One region of the Bacillus sp. PK6-025 genome, then DNA from elsewhere that is predicted to be linked to it. Evidence: predicted binding sites of a transcription regulator. Region 1 holds the regulator's gene; the other holds the start of a gene.
What was found. Region 1 encodes LexA, which represses DNA repair genes until DNA is damaged. Its sites were predicted from a motif close to CGAACATATGTTCG; they were not measured.
Positions count from the first base shown of each region.

Region 2: M1D67_RS06840 (ImmA/IrrE family metallo-endopeptidase) is a predicted target of LexA. The motif match lies at 1,718-1,731, and genes of this name have one in related genera.

Region 1 covers NZ_CP096509.1:2,028,633-2,032,845, forward strand. Annotated here, with positions in the region: gene M1D67_RS10615 (hypothetical protein) at 1-363, shown strand, start outside; gene M1D67_RS10620 (thymidylate synthase) at 423-1,262, shown strand; gene M1D67_RS10625 (NucA/NucB deoxyribonuclease domain-containing protein) at 1,557-1,985, shown strand; gene lexA (transcriptional repressor LexA) at 2,183-2,806, opposite strand; gene yneA (cell division suppressor protein YneA) at 2,959-3,270, shown strand; gene M1D67_RS10640 (YneB family resolvase-like protein) at 3,289-3,936, shown strand; gene M1D67_RS10645 (DUF896 domain-containing protein) at 4,002-4,213, shown strand, end outside.
Region 2 covers NZ_CP096509.1:1,344,642-1,348,854, forward strand. Annotated here, with positions in the region: gene M1D67_RS06835 (poly-gamma-glutamate hydrolase family protein) at 386-1,033, shown strand; gene M1D67_RS06840 (ImmA/IrrE family metallo-endopeptidase) at 1,046-1,702, opposite strand; gene xre (HTH-type transcriptional regulator Xre) at 1,891-2,244, opposite strand; gene M1D67_RS06850 (helix-turn-helix transcriptional regulator) at 2,417-2,677, shown strand; gene M1D67_RS06855 (hypothetical protein) at 2,667-2,963, shown strand; gene M1D67_RS06860 (helix-turn-helix domain-containing protein) at 2,964-3,788, shown strand; gene M1D67_RS06865 (ATP-binding protein) at 3,688-4,213, shown strand, end outside.

The sequences.
Region 1 (4,213 bases):
CAAATTCAAGTCAAGCCGACAACCGGCGGAGTTAAGGTCCTTTACCATCGGCCGAACGGAAAGGTGTCAACTCAAGTCTACTCTACAGAGCCTGTTGACATGTCCGTTTTTTGGGAGGCAGCTGAATGCTCGCAAGCGGCATTGAAGCCTGCGCCATTACTGGAATGCAGAATTCCGTTTCAACATGAAATCGCGCATTGGGAATTCAGCGGCTGGGACATATATCTTAGCACGAGCAAAGGATTATACAGAGAAGCGAAGCCGGACACAATCGAAGGCTGGACTGAGAAAATCCATGATGTCACCGGATACGATAAAAATGTTATCAAGAAAGCGTTGGAGATTTATCAAACCCGCGCATGATCTTAAATCTTGAAAAAAACTCATTTTATACATATCATGTGGAAAGAGGAGAGGATAAGATGAGCCATTATGACCAGCAATACAATGCAATCATTCAAAAAATTATTGAATCAGGGATCTCCGATGAAGAATATCAGGTCCGGACGAAGTGGGATTCAGACGGAACGCCGGCTCATACGCTGAGCATCATGAGCGAAAAAATGCGGTTTGACAATTCGGAAGTGCCGATTTTGACGACGAAGAAGGTGGCGTGGAAAACGGCCATCAAAGAGCTGCTTTGGATCTGGCAGCTGAAATCCAATGATGTTCAAGTTTTGAACGATATGGGGGTTCATATTTGGGATCAATGGCGGCTTGAAGACGGCACAATCGGAGCAGCCTACGGCTATCAATTAGCGAAGAAAAACAGAACGGTTAACGGGCAGAAAGCCGATCAAGTGGATTATTTGCTCCATCAGTTAAAGCATAATCCGTCTTCACGCAGGCATTTGACCATGCTGTGGAATCCCGATGACTTGGACGGCATGGCCTTGACGCCCTGCGTCTATGAGACGCAATGGTATGTGAAAGAAGGAAAGCTCTCTTTGGAAGTAAGAGCGAGAAGCAATGACATGGCGCTTGGCAACCCGTTCAATGTGTTCCAATATAACGTCTTGCAGCGCATGATCGCCCAAGTCCTCGGTTATGAGCTGGGCGAATACATCTTCAATATCGGCGACTGTCACATCTATACCCGTCACATCGATAATTTAAACATTCAGATGAAACGCGAGCAATATGAAGCGCCGAAGCTGTGGATCAACCCGGACATCAAAAACTTTTATGACTTTACAATCGATGATTTTAAATTAATTGACTATAAGCACGGCGACAAGCTGACATTTGAAGTTGCCGTATAAACAGGCGGATTTTCCGCCTGTTTTTTTGTTGTGTGAATGAATCATTTTTAAAAAATACAACGATGAAAAAATTTGCATATCCGGCAGCCGCATGTTTCCTGACGGCTCCCGTGTATACCGTTTAGAGTGGACGCAAAAAGTACATGCAGTTTTTCACGGGTATGCCCCGAGCATTTAACTTACGTTTATTTACACAATCTAAACGTCTTTTTCACAAAGAGCCCGAAAAGCAAAAACAATTCTCTCTTAATCTGTTAGTGACACCAGCATATACAAGAGGAGGTTGTTTTTGTCATGATCAAAAAATGGGCGGTTCATCTGCTGTTTTCCGCATTGGTGCTGCTTGGGCTTTCGGGAGGGGCTGCATATTCTTCTCAGCATGCCGAAGGCGTTGCAAGGTATGATGACGTATTGTATTTTCCGGCATCGCGCTATCCTGAAACCGGTGCTCATATAAGCGATGCGATCAAAGCGGGCCATTCAGATGTCTGCACAATTGAAAGATCTGGAGCGGATAAGCGCCGTCAGGAATCATTAAAAGGGATTCCGACTAAGCCGGGCTTTGACCGTGACGAATGGCCGATGGCCATGTGTGAAGAAGGAGGAAAAGGAGCGTCGGTCAGATATGTCAGCTCATCGGATAACCGCGGAGCCGGCTCCTGGGTCGGGAACAGGCTGAGCGATTACGCTGACGGGACGAGAATTTTGTTTATCGTTCGATAAAAGGGAGACAATGAAAAATGTTTCCTCAAGGAAACATTTTTGTTGACAAGAAAACTCGTTTGGGGGATAATGGTAATGTAAGCATATGATCAATCCCTCTGTTTCAGGCTCGCATCCTTCATTCCGTCTGGATGTGGGCCTGTTTTTTCGTGCGAAAAAAAACCGCCGACCGGCGGTTTTGCTGATGAGTCCGTTTTTTAATGAACCGTGCGGAATACGCCAATGACTTTTCCGAGAATCGTCACATTCTGGAGGATGATCGGTTCCATCGTCGGGTTTTCCGGCTGAAGGCGGATATGGGTTTCTTCCTTGAAAAACCGCTTAACAGTCGCTTCGTCGTCTTCGGTCATCGCAACGACGATATCTCCGTTGTTTGCGGTGTTCTGCTGTTTGACTATCACATAATCCTGATCAAGAATTCCGGCATCGATCATGCTTTCGCCCATGATCTCCAGCATAAAGACATGCTCATCCGGCGGCGCCAGGCGGTCTGGAAGCGGAAAGTATTCCTCAATGTTTTCGACTGCGGTAATCGGCGTACCGGCCGTCACCTTTCCGATGACCGGGACATTGACAACCTGGTTTTTCGGAATGTGAATTTCTTCCTCTGTATCGAGAATTTCGATCGCTCTCGGCTTCGTCGGATCCCTTCTGATCAATCCCTTCGTTTCAAGCCTTGCCAAGTGGCCGTGTACCGTTGAACTTGACGCCAGGCCGACCGCTTCTCCGATCTCCCTGACGGAAGGCGGATAGCCTTTGCGTTTCACTTCTTCTTTAATGAAACGCAAAATATCAAGTTGTCTTTTTGATAGCTTCGTCATTTTTTGCACCTCAAAACGTCGATTTTAGCTAGATTATAGCATGTTTTTCCTTTGAGTACAAACATAGGTTCGAAAAAAAACGATTGACAGAAACATTTGTTCGTATGTATACTGAAATCATAAAACCGAACAAACATTCTGGGGTGATGGATATGAAAAGAGAATCATTGATTTTTGTCAGTCTGTTTACTGCTGTGATCAGCTGCTGTATTCTGTTTGTGTCTTTTGCCGGTAAAATCGAAGAAAGAAAGCAATATGTTAAAATAGAAGTGCAGGAAGGCGATACATTGTGGGAGCTGGCCGACCGGATCAAAGGCGGAAAACCCGCTGACAAACAAAAATTCATCGAATGGGTCGCCGATAAAAACAATCTGCCGACCTCCGTTATTAAACCGGGCGATGTTTTGGTCCTGCCGGTAGCCAAACAGCACTCCGATCAATATCAGCTTGCAGTTGTAGAATAAATGATTGAGGGGATTTCCATGAATGCGATTATTTACACCAGGGTAAGCACTGCGAAGGAGCAGCAGGAAACCTCATTAAAACGGCAGGCTGAAGAGCTCCAGTCGCTTGCCGCCGAGCACGGGATGAACGTCGTGAACGTCATTTCCGAACAGGCGAGCGGATATGAGATGGACCGCGACGGCGTCTTCGATCTGCTCGAGGAAATCAAAACATCAGACATTGACGCAGTTTTAATACAGGATGATACGCGACTTGGAAGAGGGAATGCCAAAATTGCCCTTCTTCACTGTTTATATAAAGAAGGCGTTCAAATCTACACGCTGGCTCACCGGGGAAAACTTGAGCTTTCCGAAGCGGATTCGATGGTTTTGGAGATTGTCGGCATTGTCGAAGAATACCAGCGGAAAATACATAACCTGAAAATTAAGCGGGGAATGAAGAAGGCGGTCGAAAACGGCTACCGCCCGGAGAGGAATCTGAAACACCGCAATGAAGGCGGCGGGAGAGAGCGGATCGAAGCGCCTCTTTCAGAAATCGTCAGGCTCAGGGAGAACAAGCTGACGTTTGCGGAGATTGCAGCCGTGTTGAGAGGGTTCGGATACAGCATTTCAAAAGCAACCGTTCACCGCCGCTACCAGGAGTATAAGGACGGCCTTGCAGACTAATCTGTTGTCAAACGAAAGCGGATTTAGTAGTATGATGGATATATACCGAATCAAAGGAGTATCTTATGATTTCTAATGAAAAAATAGCCAGAATTAACGAGCTTGCCAAAAAAGCAAAGAGCGGATCTTTAACAGACGAAGAAAAAGCAGAACAGCAGAAGCTTCGCCAGGAATATCTTCAAGGCGTCCGCGCGTCTATGAAAAACACGTTGAAAACTGTGACGATTGTTGATCCTGAAGGTAATGATGTGACGCCTGAAAAGCTCAAACAGGAAAA
Region 2 (4,213 bases), 680 kb from region 1:
GTTAAAGTTTGTGTGGAAGGGGGGAGTGGAGAGAGCGTTCTGAAAAATTCCTTATGGGTTTTTCGAGACCTAATTAATTACCATATATCATATTTGGAGCGTTTTCATTAGGGCTGCAAAGAGGATAGGATCCCAAATGAAAAAGGCTGTCAGCCGGCAACCTTACTTTGTTAATCATATTTCGTATTTGCTTGTTCTAAAACCGACGTGTTTACTAGAAGAATTATTTTCGTGCCTTAGGTGATTTTCGATTTTGGTTCAATTGCTTTAATCTTTTAAATCTCATAAAGAGATTTTTATTTTCCTAGAGGGAACATATTTACAACCGCTGCGACTCCCGGTACACTACATAAAAACAGGACAGGCAGGTGCAAAAAATCAAGAGATGAAGCAGGCTTTAACTGACCAATACGGCAGCTTTACAGAGATGGCAGAAAATGAAATAGAAGGAACCGATTATTCGGTGGCTGCGCGGGATGCAGGGAGCGCACTGCTTGTGATGGCTCCCCACGGGGGCGGGATCGAACCGGGCATCAGTGAAATTGTCAGGGCTTTTGCAGCGGGTTCTTCGGTTTATTTATTGGAAGGATTGAAAAGGCGCGGCAATAAGAGTCTTCATGTGACAAGCGCCCATTTTGACTGCCCGCTTGCCGTGCGAATGGCTGCAGGACATCGATACATACTGGCGTTCCACGGATATGACGAGCCTTTCCGCCGGCATACGCTCATCGGGGGGACAGATCGAAGGCGCGCCTTGTTGTTTGCGGAGACATTGGAGAAGCACGGATTTTCTGCGGAGCTGGCGGCTGAAAGGGGATATCTTTCAGGTACAAACCCTGCAAGCATCAACAATCGCTGCCAAACAGGGTTAAGCGTGCAATTTGAAATCAGCACTGCCCAGCGGAAGGCGATGTTTGAGCAATTCACATTAAAGGGCAGGCGAACGTCTCAAAATGAGGTGTTTTCCCGCTATGTCAAAGCTTTGAAGGCAGGAGCCCGCATCGCATATGGGCCGAGTGCAGCCGGGAGCTGAGCCGGCTGTTTTTTATTTTCTCAGCATATACGCCGGCCGGCTTTCTGCCGCGACCATTTTGCCGACGCCGTTTGCCGTTGTGTACGGGCGGCGGGTTTCCCGGCGGTAGCGTGCAAGTTCGTCTTCTTCTTTAAGGCGAGCAGCATTCGCTGATTCGCTCTCTTGGGAAAGGCTCGCCATCCATGCCTCATGAAACTGGATCCCGGCTTGCCGTTTTTCAAAGAGCTCGATCCGTTTGACAGCGAACGATTCCGTGACTTTAAAGAGGTCGGCGATCATTTTAGCGGCTTGGCATCGCAGCTGGGGAAAATCCATTTTTAAAAGCATAAAAGTAGGGACGCAAAAATGGTACATAAATTGATTGGCCTGGAATTCCTGCAGCTCCCTGAACATCTGATTCATATAAAGCTGGTTTCCCGCGTGCTTTAATACGTGGCATAACTCATGGGCAAAATCCTCCCACTGCTTTTCCTTTGAAAGGCTGCTGTTGAGAATGATGCTGTACATGCCGTCATGCTTAATCATCATGCTGTTGACATTTTCATAGTGAATCCAAATGTTAAAATGAGCGGCTATGCGATTCATATCAATGTGGTGGGGTTCAAAAAAACCAAACTTTTGATACATATTTTTGACGTATTCTTCTAGGTGAGATAAGTAAAACTTCAATACGAGACACCCTTTCGAACAAATGTTCTGTTTTTAGCGGGAAAGAAAAGCCCGTCAAAGGGGCTGTCATGTTTTCATGCAGATCTATCATATACGATGAGCAGCCTCTTTAGCAAATCTTTCCCTTTTTTATCGTCTTAACTATTAAATCGGCGCTCACCAGGTAACGTTTAATAGAAATTCCTTTTTTATCCGTTTTGTTTATCTCCGGGCTTTCGTTTTTTCTCTTTTTCTTTTAAGTATTGAATGAACTCGATGGCCTGCTGTCTGCTTTCGGGGGAAAATTCCTGCATGTCTCGGTATGCAATTTGCAGATCCGGATCTGCGATTTCGTCTTCAATCGTTTTTTTCTTTTCCGTTCCTGTCAACAGATAGTCAATCGTCACTTTATAGTAATCGGCGAGTTTTTTTAATGTTTCATAGTCCGGCTCGCTTCTTCCGTTTTCGTAATGGGAGTAGCGGGCCCGCGATACACCGATCTGCTTTGCAACTTCTTCCTGTGTCCGTTTTCCTCTCAGGCTCTTCAGTCTGCCGCCTAACATAGAATGACCTCTCTTCCTCAATTCGGCATGTTTATCTCTATTATAGATACAAAATGTATCGAAATAAACATATGATAAAAAAAGTATCAAAAAAGTATTGATGATAAGAAGTGTATCATATATAATCAAATCATCAGATACGTATTGTATCAAAAACAGGGAGTGAGAACATGTGCGAAAACGGTTGATCGAAGAGCGTTGTAAGAGGGGATGGACCCAAAAGCAAGTGTCGGAAAGGCTTGGACTCTCCGAGGTTTATGTTCGCAAAATCGAAAGGGGAACACGCAATCCCGGCAGAGAAACGATGCTGAAATTCGAAACGCTTTACTCAGTTCCTGATCGATTGCTGTTTCCCGATCTTTTTCAGGTCTGTTTGGATACATATTGTATCAAAGGAACTCTGTATGAAAGAAGGCGATGTCATGAATCTTGAACATCCGATGGTCACACACATTCGAACGCACGGCTATCCAAAGGAAGCCGACAGAGAGCAAATGCGAAGACATGGCGGACCCGCCGGATATCCACAAGGAGGCAGAATGGGTAAAATTGTGATTTCCTACAGCTCAGACCGTTTTGATCAATGGCGGCTCGGCGAAGCCGGGGGATTCATCGCTTTTACGAAAGACGGAAAGCCTGTATTCCAATTCGATCGTAAAGGCCAATACGAACGGTATCTCAGACTGAACCGCAGAAGGCAGAAGGAAGGGGGAAGATGAATGTCCTGTCCTCTCGATCAAAGCTATCCCTTTTCCGTTTACTCAGGGCTTTTAACACCTGTGCACTACGAGAAAATAGGCAATGCCATTTGGCTGTTTTTATGGTGCATCAGTTCAACAACTAAGGAAATCGAACGCGATGGGATGACATGGGGCATCGTGCTCGGCAACAAACCGCTGAAAGCCGCAGAACTGGCTCTTCAATTCGGCGTCAACGAAAAAACGGTTAGAAGATGGCTCGCTCTTCTCGAACGAAACGGCTACATTGCAGTCACAAGAGCGCCTTACGGAATGATTTTGTCAGTCAGACATTCAAAGAAATTTGCCTATGCCAGCCATGTCCGGTCAGGCAGTTCTGTTCGGACAGAAGAGACTGGCCGTGCGGACATCCTTGTCCAATCCAATAAAGATATCACACAAATCAACACAAAACATAATATGACTTCCATAAAAACAATAGCAGACCGATTTGCCGCCCTTAGGTCTTTGCAGGAAGGAAAGCCTGTCCATCCCTCGTCAAAAGACTACCAGGCCATCGCCCGGATTGTCGCCCGCGGAGTGTCTCTTCCGCAAACAATCAAATGGCTTGAACAATGCTTTGAAGAGTATGAGGCGCGGCGCCGAAGCCGCAATGAAACGATCAAGGTCTTCAGCTACTGTGAAAAATATATTATCGGCCGGCTGGCTGAAGCGGAAGAGAAAACAACTGTCAGGAGGGAGAACAATGTCCAAAAGAACAATCGAAGAGATCATGGACGAACTGAGAAACAGGAGCTGTCTATCACAGGGGGACAAACCGGAAGAATCCGCCGCAAAACGGTATGACTGTCCGAAATGCAAAGATGAACTTGGATTTATCGAACGGCGCGAAACGATGGAAGTATGGGTATCATGCGCCTGCCGCGAATGGCGGAAAGCGCAAAAGCTGTTGAAATCGAGCGAAATCACCGAACAATTTAAAAACTTAAATTTTGCTCAGTTCAAGACGAAAGGAAAACACCAATCTGTAAAAGAGGCGTATGAATGCGCCGTTGAATATGTACAAGCTTACCGGGACATCCGGGAAAGCCGCAAAAACAGCATCGCGCTCTTGGGACGACCCGGTTCAGGGAAGACTCATTTGCTGACGGCCGCCGCCAATGAGCTGATGAGGAAGCATTTCGTACCCGTCCTTTATTTTCCTTTTGTCGAAGGATTCAACGATTTAAAACAGGATTTCTCATTGCTTGAGGATAAGCTGAACCGGATGA